One region of the Alteromonas sp. H02 genome, then DNA from elsewhere that is predicted to be linked to it. Evidence: predicted binding sites of a transcription regulator. Region 1 holds the regulator's gene; the other holds the start of a gene.

Region 1 (7,823 bases):
TTCTTCAACGGTCGTCCTTACGATTCCAGCCAGTGGATTGGGTCTAACGATGAACTGTTAGAGCCGCTGCTGATGTGCTACCGCTCACTGTGTGAGTCGGGCCTGGAAGTTACCGCCAACGGCATGCTGCTCGACACCATCCGCCGCGTTAAGTGTTTTGGTGTGCACCTGTTACGCCTGGACGTGCGTCAGGACTCACAGCGTCACGCTGATGTACTGAGCGAAGTAACCCGCTATCTGGGCTTAGGCGATTACGCGCACTGGAACGAGGCCGACAAACAAGCCTTCCTGCTCCGCGAGTTAAGCTCCAAACGCCCACTGTTCCCGCGTTGTTGGGAACCTTCAGAAGATGTGAAGGAAGTGCTGGACACCTGTAAGGTGATTGCCAGCCACAGTAAACACGGGTTTGGTATCTATACCATTTCCATGGCGAGTGAAGCGTCTGATGTCATGGCCGTACAGTTACTGCTACAGGAAATGGGCGTTGACTGGCCAATGCCAGTAGCACCGCTGTTTGAAACCCTGGACGATTTGAATAACTCACCGATTGTGATGCGTAAACTGCTGAGCATCGACTGGTACCGCGGTTATATTCAGGGTAAGCAGTTCGTTATGATTGGTTATTCTGATTCTGCCAAAGATGCGGGCGCCATTGCCGCAGGCTGGGCGCAGTACGAGTCTCAGGAAGCGCTGGTTGCGCTGGCTGAGGAGTTCGACATTAAGCTGACCTTGTTCCATGGTCGCGGCGGTACAATTGGCCGTGGCGGGTTACCGGCACATGCCGCTATCCACTCGCAACCTCCGGGTTCACTGGACGGCGGTTTCCGGGTCACCGAACAGGGTGAAACCATCCGTTATAAGTTTGGTATGCCATTACTGGCTAAACGCAGCCTGGGTATCTACACCAGTGCGATTATAGAAGCCATGTTGTTCCCACCACCGGCTCCTAAAGACGAGTGGCGTGAACTGATGAAAGCCATGGCCGCTAAGGGTCGTGATTTCTATCGTGGCGTAGTTCGTCAGGATCCGGAATTTGTGCCTTACTTCAGAGTGGCTACACCTGAGCAGGAACTGGGTAAATTACCGTTAGGTAGTCGTCCTGCCAAACGTAAACCAACTGGTGGTATTGAAAGCCTGCGTGCTATTCCATGGATTTTTGCCTGGGCACAAACCCGTCTGGTACTGCCAGCCTGGTTAGGCAGCATGAAAGCCATTGAAGCGGTTCGTCAGGAAGGTAACCACGAGAAGCTTCAGGAAATGCGCGAGAACTGGCCGTTCTTCCAGTCACGTTTATCCATGCTCGACATGGTATTCCAGAAGGCTGACCCGCGTATCAGCGCCGAATACGATGACCGTCTGGTACCCGATGAACTGAAGCACTTTGGTGAAGGTTTGCGCGCGGAGCTACAGGAAGCCATTAAGCTGCAGCTGGATATCAACGGCCAGGCCGACATTATGGAAGCCGATCCACAAGGTAAAGAGTCGATGAACATTCGTGCTCAGTACCTTGAGCCTCTGCACTTCCTGCAAATCGAGCTGTTATCCCGTCTGCGTCAGTTAGATGAAGACGAGCATGATGCCACGCTGGATAAAGCCATGATGGTGGCGATCAGTGGTATTGCTATCGGTATGCGTAATACCGGCTAGCTCTTACAAGCAAAAATTGTTTGAAAAACCGCAGTTTACAAAGAGTAAATGAGGATTTTGAAAGCTGTTTTGCGCAGTAGTTTGTAACAAAAAACCACGCTTCGGCGTGGTTTTTTTATTACAACGATCTCAGGTAAGCAACACCTTCATGCAGGGCCTGATGCGAGTCCGGCGGGGTATGCTTTAAATGCGCATCAATATAAACCTGTTGATGATATAGCTTACGTAAGTGAGTATTTACCTCTTCCAAAAACGCCAAAGTTAGGGGTGTCTTTGTACACATAATATGCCCGGTGCGGATCGCTGTATTGTTGGCAATCGGCGTACTTTTAAATGATACTCCTGCAAAGTTTGCCGCTTCACGATGAATATCATAGGGATAAGCGAGAATGTAATTTCCGTGGCCTCTGGCAAGCATTCTGATGTCAGCATCATACTGATTGCTGCCCCAGCGCGTATATTTTGCAGCATCGGGTAACTGCCTTATCTGCGCATCCAGAACAGACCCGTAAGAACGCCCTTTCAGCACAATCAATTGGTGGTTTTCCCGCTGCGAAAATAGCGCCGAAAGACTAAGTAGTTCACCTTTATCATTGAGTACCTCAGCCGGAACCGCTGGCGTCTCATTTGTTTGATAAAGGCGGTGTGAGAGTAAAAAATCGACTGGCAGGCTAAAGGTAAATGCCGCTTCCCGTGCAGGACTTTTTAGCATTAACACGCTGCAGGCCGACTCGGAGTCAAAGTCCAGTGAATTGATTCGGCTGATCACATCCAGCCGGATTGTGGGCACAAAGCCCATTTGGCTAAACAATGCCCTGTAAACGTCGGCAGCTAAACCGGGCTCGGTATTCGCCTGGTCTCTGAAAGCATCGTAAAACGTTGAGCTATGGGTTACGAAGTCAATGTTGTGCCAGGGTTGCGACGGCGCCTGCTGTGCACCAGCATTAGCACAGGCTATACCGTTACAGCTCAGAAACACAGCAAGGCTCAACGCCATTCTTGTAACGAACTTCACCCCACCACCCTTTTATACTGCAAAATACCGATAGTGCTTAGCCGGGTAAGAGAATCACTGTCTGCCCGACTCATTAGCAAGCGGCGGATACCAATCCGCCTCTCGCCTAGTATAAATCAACGCCGATAGTTCGCCACATAAATGATGATTTTGTGAACACTACTTTAGGACATAAAAAAACCGGCTACGAGAGCCGGTTTCTTAAATAACGTAAGAGGACGCTTAGCCGTTTACGAAGTCAACACCCAGTTTGATGTCGCCGCGCAGGCCTTCCAGCATATCTTCTTTGGCTTTTTGTTCAAAAGCGCTCAGTTCGCCGTAAGACAGGATTTCTTCTACACCGTTTGGACCTAAACGTACAGGGTGAGAGAAGAACGCTGCGTCGTCGCTGTCGTCGGTTTGTACGTAAGTGTACTCAACCACGTTGTCGCCTTGCATAGCAGCAACCAGAGACAGACAGAAGCGCGCTGCCGCCTGACCCATAGACAAGGTAGCAGAACCGCCGCCCGCTTTAGCTTCAACGACTTCAGTACCGGCATTTTGAATGCGGGTAGTCAGTGAAGAAATCTCATCGTCAGAGAACTCTACGCCTTCAACCTGAGACAGCAGTGGCAGAATAGTAGTACCAGAGTGGCCGCCGATTACCGGTACATGCGTATTTGCAGGGTCCAGATCTTTCAGTTCAGCAACAAACGTCTCGGCACGGATAACATCGAGAGTGGTTACACCAAACAGTTTGTTCTTGTCGTAAACGCCTTTTGCTTTCAGCGTTTCGGCAGCGATTGCTACGGTGGTGTTAACCGGGTTAGTAATGATACAGGTACATGCAGAAGGACAGTTATCTGCAATACCTTCAACCAGCGCCTTCACGATACCAGCGTTGATGTTGAACAGGTCTGAACGGTCCATACCAGGCTTACGAGGAACACCTGCTGGAATTAATACTACATCACAACCGGTTAATGCTTCAGCCAGATCGTCTTTACCGTGACCGGTAACCTTAACTGCAGTAGGGATGTGGCTTAAATCTACAGCAACACCAGGAACAACCGGCGCAACGTCGTACAAAGCTAACTCAGAACCCGCTGGCAGTTGTGTTTTTAACAACAGTGACAGCGCCTGACCAATACCACCGGCAGCACCTAACACGGCTACTTTCATACCATTTCTCCTATGGAAAGAATCACGTTTAATAACGGCCGAACACACTAAAGGATGTCAGCCTAAAACTCAATCACCTATTAGTCTTATGAGGGATGAACGAGCGAATAATCGGGTTATATTCAACATAACTGCATAGTTATGCAAATATGTTGTTTTTTCATGCAAAACAAGGCAAAATAACTGGTTTTATACAGTTAGGGTAAGAATAATCATACCGGCCTGAACCCTTCGCGAGTCATAGTATACACCAAGCCGACGGGTAAGCCGAATCGATTAACCATTATTGCATAGCCACCAAGGCTACCATCACGATACTAATAAACGTCAGGATTTTAATGGCAAATCATAAGCAGGAAGAGCTCGTCAGAGCATTCAAAGACATCCTCAAGGCAGAAAGTTACGGTTCTCAGGGCGAAATTGTTGAAGGACTCAAACATCAGGGCTTCAACAATATCAGCCAAAGTAAAATATCCCGCATGCTAAGTAAATTTGGCGCGGTGCGCACCCGCAATGCCCGTGGCGACATGGTGTACTGCCTGCCGCCGGAACTGGGCATGCCAACGGCTAAAAGCCCACTCAAGCAGTTGGTACTGGATATTGTCCATAATAATGTGATGGTAATTATCCGCACCAGTCCGGGGGCTGCTCAGCTCATCGCGCGTTTGCTGGATTCACTAAGTAAAAAAGACGGTGTGCTGGGTACCATTGCCGGTGATGACACCATTTTTATTGCGCCGGCCGATGTTACTAAAATCGAAAACCTGCGCCAGCGTGTAGAGGACTTATTCGACAACGTGTAGCGTCAGCACGCGCATAGCGTTGCAATCTTTTGCCTTCACGCGCATTTCCAGACATAAAAAAACCACCCTCGCGGGTGGTTTTTTCGTTTAGGTATAAAGACTTAACTATTAGAAGTCGTACTTAACACCGAACTGAACTTGCCATACTGATTGAGACAGTACTTCTAAGTTCTCGATACGGCTTGGGCTTCTCAGGTCGAAGTATTCGTACTGGCCGTCAACGATTTGAGCAGATACTACTGCACGCTCATACTCGTAACGGGTACGCTCAATACGACCCCAGTCGTCATTTAACAGGTTACCGAAGTTCTCGATATCGAAGAACACGGTCAGCTTATGCTCTGGCATAAATGCTGGCAGTTCTTGTTGGATACGGACGTCGATAATTGTTGACCAACGAGAGTTGTCACCGTTACGTGGGGCAATGCCGCCAGCGTAGCCAGCTAACTCAGAGTTAGCGATGTAATCCATAAACTCTTGTTGCGCGGCAAGGTCACCACCAAATGAGCTGGCTGCGAACAATGGATCGTCCAGACCAGATGGTACATACAACAGGTGACCGGCATCATCGTTACGGCTCTCACGAGCACAACGACCACCATCGGCATCTAGCACACACGCGTTGTTTTCGTTAAAGGTATAGCTGTAAGGCTGACCAGAACGACGAGTCGCAAATACCGATACTTTGGTTTGATAACCGTCGATCAGCTCTTTGCTCCAGTTAAAGCGCATTTTCCACAGATGCTCGGTCTGGAAGTTTGACGTACCAGCGCGAGGCTTCTGACGGTCATAGGCCGCGAAGTCAGAGTAGTTAGAGGTTGCAGTAGAAGACGTACCGTAACCAACATCTTCAACATCTGCGTAAGTGTAGCTGGTGAAGAAATCAAACGTACCGTATGCTGTATCCCACTCGTTGGTCGCAGACACTGCGTAAAGCATTGAGTCGCCATCATCAACTGAACCTACAACCAGTGCTTCCGGACCATTGCTACAGTCGTAAACACCGCGGCCGTCTGGCGCTGTACCCACTGGGTCTTCACAGCGTTGATCGTACCAATACGTGGCATTTTCAAGCTTGTTGTACAATACGTCAGCAGAGAATACCCAGCCTTCAAGCGCATCAATCTGCGGCTCGTGTGCAACACCTAAGCTTACTTTAGTGGTTACCGGGATTTCGAAGTCAGGACGCAGTGCGTTAACTGAACCATCCGGAGCGGTATTCGCCAGGGCATCCAGCACGTCTTGTGGGATGTACTGACCAGTCGCTGCATCTGGCGTGGTTGGAACCTGGTAAGTCATACCAGAACCAAAATCTTCGTAGTCATCAGAGATAACACCGTCATTAGAGTAGCTGTTTGAAATCCAAACGCTTGGTGCACCACCAGAGAAGCGACCAATACCACCACGTACAGTAGTGTAATCACCCGCAAACCATTCGAATGAGATACGTGGCAAAATCACGTCCAGGCCGTCGATGTCGGTACTGTTGGTGAAACCGTAACGGTCGATGAAGTTTTGGTTTTCACGGATTTCGCCGCTTGACTCATACCAGTCATAACGCAGACCAAAATCAACGGTCAGGTCAGCAGAAGCTGCCCATGAATCCTGAATGTAAACAGAGTTAGATGCATAACCCCAGATTGCACGCAGATCATCTTCGTTGTTAGTCACAGCGTTGTTGTACAGCAATGCAGAGGCCTGAGCGTTTTGCAGGTCTTCCAGGCTGTCGAACAGGTATGAACCTTCAGAGTTTTGCGAGAACTGGTTGTTCACGTCTACGTCTTCGCGCTCAAAACCCGCTTTGATGATGTGATCATCCATCGAGTAAATAGCAACGGCTTTAATTTGCAGGAAGTCCTGGTCAAGCGAGTTGCCGTGACGATAACGGTCCGGACCGATTGTCAGGTAGTTCTCTTCACCGTCTACTTCGCGCAGGAATACTGCAAAGTTAGGGAACTCACCGCCATTTAACGGATCCTGACCAGTCGCCTGAGTAGTGCTGGCAATTTTCAACTGAGTCGAGAAATTCGCTGTCCAGTCTGAGAACAGGTGACCGATGAAGCTTTCGATTTTTTCTGAACGGTCATACCACGCAGAAGAAGCGCCCAGGATGTTGTCAGAAGCCAGGAAGTTATTACCGTTCTGTTCATTAATTGAGTTACCTTCGGTTCTCATATAAGTGAACTTTGCACGGTGATCGTTGTTGATGTTCCAGTCGATGTTCGCCAGAACTTTCTCGTCTTCTTCAGGACCTTTGTTAAAGTCACCGATATCGAAGCCCCAAACGTTAGAAACGATTTCGCCAACCGCTGCTACGTCATCCATAGAGATGTCTGGCTCTTCGTTCAGCGCGCCAGAACCAGTAGGTCCGTTACGCAGAGGAGCAACTGCTTCAAACTTGTCGTAAGCAACAAAGAAGAACAATTTGTCTTGGCTATGTTCTGCTAAATTGTTGCTACACTGTATATAGATACAGTTATTGAGGGTTAATCATGATCCCAGCACAATTTACAAAGCTTATAGCCGAGTTAGAACACTTAACAGATAGTCAAACCCGTTATGTTGAGAAGCTGCTGAAAGGCACTGATAGCGTCTCACAGTTGATAACAGAGCTTGAGGAGCGGATGGTTGAAAACCCTGAATGTCCGCACTGTCATAGCTCACTGATCAATCGGCACGGCAAGGTAAACAAGATGCAGCGTTATCGCTGCAAGAACTGCGGCAAAACCTTTGTAGCGACAACGGCGACACCGCTAGCTCGACTGAGGTACAAAGAGCTTTGGTTAGAATATATTCGCTGTATGCTGGACAGTAAGCCATTGCGTAAATGTGCCGAAGAATGTGGTCTCCACCTTGAAACATCGTTCAGGTGGCGGCATCGATTCCTAGCGCTACCATCAGCACTGAAGGCGAGCAAACTAGAAGGTATTATCGAGGCTGACGAAACACTTTTTCCCTACTCAGAGAAAGGCTCAAAACGGATGACTCGTCAGCCCCGCAAAAGAGGGATGAAAGCGAAAAAACGAGGGCGTTCAAAAGATGACTGGGTGCCCGTTTTAACGGTCAGAGACAGAGCCAAGAATACGTATGAGGCCGTTGTGCCAAGTGTTACATCGGCAACTCTGCATCAGGAGCTAGCAGGAAAATTAGAGAAAGACAGTGTGTTATGTAGTGATGGATATAAGCCCTACATAGCT
Region 2 (7,823 bases), 2.4 Mb from region 1:
AAAATATCAGCCACTGGCAGAGGTAATTGATGAAACCGATGGTATTGGCCTGGAATTTGGGAACTGGCGGTTTAATCTACGTAAATCCAATACCGAACCGGTGATCCGTCTGAATGTTGAATCGAAAGGTGATATTGCATTGGTTGAAGAAAAAACCAAAGAACTGCTGGATTTGATCAGAGCGGAATAAGCCAGGCTTACTTTACTATTCAATAAAAAACACCAGCCTCGGCTGGTGTTTTTGTTTCAAGCGATCAATTAGCAGGCTCTTAGCGGCTGAAAATCATCAGAGCATGAGATAACACAACTACTGTGGTTAACTGCATACGCAGTTTGGTGTAAGCCACTACCATTTCTTTTGGCAGGGTTAGTACCTGTTTATCGTAAAACATCATTAGCAGGTAACTAATACTTAACACGCCTAGTACCCAGGGCGCGCCGGTTTGAGTTAAGCATATCCAGCCTACAATCGTTGGCAACATTGCCACGTACATCTGATGGGCTGGCTTATTACTACTAATGGCATCGTACCAGTGCACGCCACCAAAAAACGACAACAGCACGGCTGAATACTGCGTAAAGTAAAGGTAGACCAGCGATTGCGGCAGGATATCGGTAAATGTCAGCGCATTTAAACCAATAAAAGGCAGTAATCCGGCGTAACCTAATTGCTTTATGAGAGGTTGCATTGTTATTGAAATACCTTAATTATAATAAATATTTAAAATTTATTACGAAAATTTCTAATCGGTGGATTATTAAATCCGTCACATAAACCCATTACTTATTAATTTAAAATCGCGCATGCGATAAATGTTAAATAATAGTAAATATAGAGGTTAATATATTGTTAAGGGAAGATGCGAATAAGTCCCCGATGTGAGATCATAGCTGCATAGTAAATCACAGCCATTACCGCCCATGAGCCAACAGTTAACTTTTGCCGATAGTGAGTTTTCCAGCAAGCGCCGTCAGACCCGTAAAGAGATTTTCCTATCCCGGATGGACAACTTGTTGCCGTGGACTCAACTGCTGGAAGTAATTGAACCCTTTTATCCTAAAGCAGGCAATGGCAGACGTCCGTATGCGCTTGAGACCATGTTTCGCATTCACTGTATGCAGCAATGGTATAGCCTTGGTGATGAGGCAATGGAAGATGCGTTATATGAAATTGCTTCGATGCGCCAGTTTGCGCAACTGTCATTGGATAAAGCCATTCCAGACCGCACTACCATTATGAACTTCCGGCACTTGCTGGAAAAGCACAAGCTGACTCGCAAATTATTCAAAACGGTCAACCAATGGCTGTCGGACTGCGGTGTGATGATGACGCAGGGTACACTGGTGGATGCCACGATTATTGAAGCGCCCAGCTCCACTAAAAATAAAAAGAATGAACGTGACCCGGAGATGCATCAGACCAAGAAAGGCAATGAATGGCACTTCGGCATGAAAGCCCATATTGGTGTGGATGCCAAGAGTGGTCTGACTCATACGCTGGTGACCACCGCCGCCAACGAACATGACCTGAACCAGTTGCACAACCTGTTGCACGGCGAAGAAGAATTCGCTTCCGGCGATGCTGGTTATCAAGGCGCAGAAAAACGCGAAGAGCTGAAAGATACAAATGTGGAATGGCTGATTGCCGAACGCCCCGGAAAAGTCCGGGCGCTGAAAAAGCATCCTCGCAAAAACAAAACGGCCATTAACATCGAATACTTAAAAGCCAGCATCCGGGCGAAAGTAGAGCATCCGTTTCGGATCATCAAATGTCAGTTTGGCTTTATCAAAGCACGCTATAAAGGACTGATGAAAAATGACTCGCAGTTAGCCATGCTATTCACCTTGGCGAACCTGTTTAAAGTAGACCAAATGTTACGACGACAGCCAAGATCTGTCTGAAATCCGGGAATAACCCGGAATAAGGCCGAAATCAGGCCTAAAAAGGTAGTATATTGGCCTAAATTGAGAATTTAGCGTTCAAAAATTAGGCGGCGAATGCAAAGGCTGGTTCAAGAACTAAATTGCAGGACTTATTCGCAGTTTCCTAAGCTACTTATTAGTAATAAAAAAGGCCCGCAATGCGAGCCTTTATTTTTTAACAATTAAATTAAACGTTATTTAATTGGCGTATATTTACGCTGGTTGTGACCGGTGTATAACTGGCGAGGACGGCCGATCTTTTGTGCAGGATCAGACATCATTTCGTGCCAGTGTGAAATCCAGCCAACAGTACGTGACAGGGCAAAAATACAGGTAAACATGTTTGTTGGGATACCGATTGCCTTCAGTACGATACCAGAGTAGAAATCTACGTTCGGGAACAGTTTCTTCTCGGCGAAGTACGGGTCTTCAAGAGCAATACGTTCCAGCTCCATTGCTACGTCTAGCAGCGGATCCTGAACATTCAGCTCTTTCAGTACTTCGTGACAGCTTTCGCGCATTACTGTAGCGCGTGGGTCGTGGTTTTTGTATACACGGTGACCAAAGCCCATCAGACGGAACGGATCGTTCTTATCTTTCGCACGATTAATGAACTCAGGAATGCGGTCTACTGAACCAATTTCTTCCAGCATATTCAGACAAGCTTCGTTAGCACCACCGTGTGCAGGGCCCCACAGTGAAGCAACACCTGCAGCGATACAGGCATAGGGGTTAGCACCGGAAGAACCCGCTAAACGCACGGTAGAGGTTGATGCATTTTGCTCGTGGTCGGCGTGCAGGGTAAAGATGCGGTCCATAGCGCGTTCTACCGCCGGGCTGATTTTGTAATCTTCAGCCGGAACAGAGAACATCATATTCAGGAAGTTAGCCGCGTAGCTCAGGTCGTTACGAGGATAAACAAATGGCTGACCGATGTTGTACTTATAACACATCGCTACCAGGGTAGGCATCTTCGCAATCAGACGGTGTGCACAACGTACACGCATGTCAAAATTAGAAACGTCCAGGTCGCTGTGGTAGAACGAGGACATCGCACCAACAGTACCGTTCAGCATCGCCATAGGGTGGGCGTCATTACGGAAGCCATGGAAGAACATGTGAATCTGCTCATGTACCATGGTGTGGCGCTTGATGGTGTTTTCGAATTCTTCGTATTCTTCTTTATTCGGTGCATCACCGTGCAGCAGCATGTGACAAACTTCCAGATAGTTGGCATCACGAGCCAGTTCGTCGATTGGGAAGCCGCGGTGTAATAATACACCTTCTGCGCCGTCGATAAATGTGATGGAAGACTCGCAAGATCCAGTCGCCAGGAAACCAGGGTCGTAAGTGAAATAGCCGTGTTTGCCAAGGGCACGAATATCAATCACATCTTGGCCTGCTGTACCAGACAAGATAGGAAGTTCAATTTCCTTGTCGCCCGCTTTCAGAATGGCTTTTTGATCTGCCATAAGTTGCTCTCCTCAGAATTTTCTTTATCGGGATGTTACTCAATTTTGAGCAATCCGGTGGGAAAAGTGGCGTATTTGTACTTTATTATGCAGTAACAAGTCAATTTTATTACTTATATTCCACATAAATATTCTAGATTGTTATCGATTATACTGGTTATGTAGTACCCGGGATCAAGCATTTTTATCCTTTCTACGACCTAAGACTAATGTCCTAATACCACACAAAAAATTGTAATTATAATAGGTCGTGGATATACTCTGGCCTACTTAAATTAACTGAATATTTATTCTGTTAACTAAGTAATAAAATATTCACAAAATGTTAACACCTCATTGGATGAGAAAATTAACTTAGTAACAATCAGAATCACTCTGTCAGGACTCAACACGAGAGTGGTTTGTCCCTACGGATAAAACAGGCAAAAATTGTGAAAAAGCAAAGACCAGTAAATTTAGACCTTAACACCATTAAATTTCCTCCCTCTGCTATTTCGTCAATTCTCCATCGCGTAACCGGTGTCGCAATGTTTTTTGCGCTGCTGTTTGTGATCTGGGCATGGGCCGTTTCGGTATCATCTCCAGAAGGCTTCGCCAACGTGCAGGCTTTAATGGATGGATTGATTGGAAAGATCATTGCAATCGGTACAGCTTCTGCGCTGACCTATCACATCCTTGGCGGTATCCGTCACGGCATAATGGATATGGGTCACTGGGAAGAGCTTGAGTCAGGTAACTTAAGTGCGCAAGTTGTTATTGGTTTGTGGGTGGTACTGACAGTAGTTATAGGGGTTGCGTTATGGTAACTAATCAGGCAAGCATCAAGCGTAATGGTGTACAGGATTACGTTTCTTTACGCGCAACTGCGGTAATTATCGCAGTCTACACATTCTTCATGGCTGGATTCTTTATCACGACTGAAGAAGTTACTTTCGACGTATGGCAGGGCTTGTTCTCTGGTATTGCGATGAAAGTATTTACCCTCGCTGCATTGGTTTCCATCATGATCCATGTTCGCATTGGTCTGTGGCAGGTGTTAACCGATTATGTTAAGCCAACCGGTCTGCGCGCTACCATTCAGTATGTTCTGAATATTATCGCGTTTGTATACGTTGCCGCTGGTTTGTTTGTTTTGTGGGGAGTGTAAAATGAGTTTACCCGTTCATGAGTTTGACGCCGTCGTAATTGGCGCCGGCGGTGCAGGCATGCGCGCAGCACTGCAAATCTCGCAGTCTGGCAAATCCTGTGCATTACTATCAAAAGTGTTTCCAACCCGTTCGCACACAGTATCCGCTCAGGGTGGTATTACTGTAGCGCTGGGTAATTCCCATGAAGATAACTGGGAATGGCACATGTACGATACCGTTAAAGGTTCCGATTATATCGGTGACCAGGACGCTATCGAATATATGTGTAAAACCGGACCTGAAGCCATTATCGAAATGGAAAATATGGGTCTGCCTTTCTCTCGTTTCGAGAACGGAAAAATCTATCAGCGTCCATTTGGTGGCCAGTCTAAGAACTTTGGTGGCGAGCAGGGCGCACGTACCGCAGCAGCGGCTGACCGTACTGGTCACGCGTTACTGCATTTGCTGTATCAACAAAACGTTAAAAACAAAACTAAAGTATTCAGCGAATGGTACGCACTGGATCTGGTTAAGAACCAGGATGGCGATGTAGTTGGTTGTACGGCTATCGACATCGAAACCGGTGAAGTGGTTTATTTCAAATCTAAAGCGGTTGTTCTGGCAACGGGTGGTGCAGGGCGTATTTACGCATCGACCACTAACGCACACATCAACACTGGTGACGGCGTGGGCATGGCCCTGCGTGCCGGCGTTTGCGTACAGGACATGGAAATGTGGCAGTTCCACCCAACCGGTATCGCCGGCGCGGGAACCCTGGTAACAGAAGGGTGTCGTGGTGAAGGTGGTTACCTGCTGAATAAAGACGGCGAGCGTTTCATGGAGCGTTATGCACCGAATGCTAAAGACTTAGCCGGCCGTGACGTAGTTGCCCGTTCAATGATGACCGAGATCCGTGAAGGTCGTGGTTGTGAAGGCCCATGGGGTACGCACATCAAACTTAAACTGGACCACCTGGGTAAAGACGTTCTTGAATCACGTCTGCCGGGTATTCTTGAACTGTCTCGTACCTTTGCGCACGTTGATCCGGTTAAAGAACCGATTCCGGTTATTCCAACCTGTCACTATATGATGGGCGGTATTCCGACTAACGTTGATGGTCAGTGTCTGACGCTGGACGAAAACGGTAACGACAAAGTCGTTAACGGTCTGTTTGCCTGTGGTGAGATTGCCTGTGTATCTGTACACGGTGCGAACCGTTTAGGCGGTAACTCACTGCTTGACCTGGTAGTGTTTGGTCGTGCTACAGGTTTACATCTGGGTGACAAGCTGGACGAAATGACCCCAAGCCGCGAGGCTTCAGAGTCTGATCTGGAAGGTGCAATGGCGCGTTTCAATCGTTGGGAAGGTTCAGAAAAAGGCAAAGGCGAAGATCCGGTACAAATCAAGAAAGATTTGCAGGAATGTATGCAGCTTAACTTCTCGGTATTCCGTGAAGGTGATGCAATGGCCGAAGGTCTCAAGCAACTTAAAGAGATCCGTGAGCGTCTGCAAAGCGCACGTCTTGATGACAAGAGTGCCGACTTCAATACCCAGCGTATTGAGTGTTTAGAACTCGATAATCTGATGGAAACTGCTTACAGCACTGCTGTGGCAGCAAACTTCCGCACAGAAAGCCGTGGTGCACACAGCCGCTTTGACTATCCGGATCGTGATGACGAGAACTGGTTGTGTCACAGTGTTTACAACCCGGCGACTGAAGATATGGTTAAACGTGATGTCAATATGGCGCCTAAGCTTCGCGAAGCCTTCCCGCCAAAAGTACGTTCATACTAAGAGGGGTTAGATCATGCAATTAACTTTTTCGGTATACCGTTATAATCCTGAGGTGGATAATGCACCTCGCATGCAGGATTACACCCTGGACGTGGAAGAAGGCCAGGATATGATGGTGCTGGATGCACTGATTCTTTTAAAAGAACAGGATCCAACATTATCGTTCCGTCGCTCTTGTCGTGAAGGGGTTTGTGGTTCTGACGGCATGAACATGAACGGCAAAAATGGCCTGGCGTGTATCACTCCGTTGTCAGCACTGGGCTCAGGTAAAGTGGTTATTCGTCCGCTGCCTGGTCTGCCGGTAGTGCGTGACCTGGTGGTCGATATGACCCAGTTCTACACTCAGTACGAGAAGATTAAACCGTTCTTAATTAACGACAGCAAACAGCCGCCGGCAAGAGAGCATCTGCAGTCTCCTGAAGAGCGTGCTAAACTGGATGGACTCTATGAGTGTATACTGTGTGCATGTTGTTCAACATCTTGTCCATCATTCTGGTGGAATCCGGATAAGTTCATCGGACCAGCCGGCTTGTTGCACGCCTATCGATTCCTGATTGATAGCCGCGATACAGCAACAGACGAGCGACTGAACGATCTGGATGATGCTTTCAGCGTGTTCAGATGTCACGGTATCATGAACTGTGTAAGTGTATGTCCTAAGGGACTCAACCCTACAAAAGCAATTGGACAGATTAAGTCCATGCTTTTACAACGGGCTGTTTAGCAATTAACTTGATTACTGCTTCAGTAACAAGTGAGTAATGCATAAATGGCCATCCTTATGGGGTGGCTATTTTTTTGTAAATGTGGTCGGGTAAGACATCTGACCTGATAGTTTTATTGACAACCTAGCAAGGCACAATAATGCAAGAAAGCGTGATGAAAGCGTGGTGGGACTCATCGCACATGGCTGGAGCCAATGCTGCCTATGTGGAAGCATTGTACGAAGCCTACCTTGACGACCCGCAGAGTGTCTCTGATTCCTGGCGTGAAACCTTTGACGCTTTACCCAAAGTGGATGGGGTGGAATTAGAAAGTAACCATAGCCTTATCAAAGACCAGTTCCGCAAACTGGCGTCTCTGGGACCACTGGCCCGTTGTAGCAGTGGCTCTGCTACCACAGCGAGCAGTAATCAGTCTGACCAGAAACAGGTTAAGGTGTTGCAGTTAATTAACGCCTATCGATTCCGTGGGCACCAGCATGCCAACCTCGATCCGCTGGGATTGTGGAAACAGGAACGGGTCAGAGACCTGGAGTTGTCGCATCACAATCTATCCGAGACGGATTTTGATACGGTTTTCAACGTTGGTTCTTACGCCATCGGTAAGGAAACCATGCCATTAGGTGAACTGTTTAAATCATTAAACAGAACCTATTGCAGCTCCATTGGTGCAGAATATATGCACATTACCGATACCGAGCAAAAGCGCTGGTTACAACAACGTATTGAATCAGTCGAAGCGCGTCCTGAATTAGACCGCGATTCGAAAATTGATATCCTCAAAG

The links. The regulator ArgR, encoded in region 1, controls arginine synthesis, uptake and breakdown. The targets are predictions, from matches to a motif close to ANTGAATANNTATTCANT.
Region 2: a site for ArgR is predicted at 3,674-3,691, ahead of gltA (citrate synthase). Genes of this name have one in related genera too.

The regions. Positions count from the first base shown of each region.
Region 1 is NZ_CM185021.1:537,882-545,704, reverse strand. Features, by position in the region: gene ppc (phosphoenolpyruvate carboxylase) at 1-1,647, shown strand, start outside; gene AC566Q_RS02470 (hypothetical protein) at 1,766-2,662, opposite strand; gene mdh (malate dehydrogenase) at 2,885-3,823, opposite strand; gene argR (transcriptional regulator ArgR) at 4,162-4,626, shown strand; gene AC566Q_RS02455 (outer membrane beta-barrel protein) at 4,735-7,050, opposite strand; gene AC566Q_RS02450 (IS1595-like element ISAma5 family transposase) at 7,119-7,823, shown strand, end outside.
Region 2 is NZ_CM185021.1:2,913,556-2,921,378, reverse strand. Features, by position in the region: gene AC566Q_RS13515 (phosphohexomutase domain-containing protein) at 1-190, shown strand, start outside; gene AC566Q_RS13510 (DUF3429 domain-containing protein) at 270-689, opposite strand; gene AC566Q_RS13505 (IS5 family transposase) at 922-1,902, shown strand; gene gltA (citrate synthase) at 2,118-3,395, opposite strand; gene sdhC (succinate dehydrogenase, cytochrome b556 subunit) at 3,827-4,201, shown strand; gene sdhD (succinate dehydrogenase, hydrophobic membrane anchor protein) at 4,195-4,542, shown strand; gene sdhA (succinate dehydrogenase flavoprotein subunit) at 4,544-6,316, shown strand; gene AC566Q_RS13480 (succinate dehydrogenase iron-sulfur subunit) at 6,330-7,040, shown strand; gene AC566Q_RS13475 (2-oxoglutarate dehydrogenase E1 component) at 7,181-7,823, shown strand, end outside.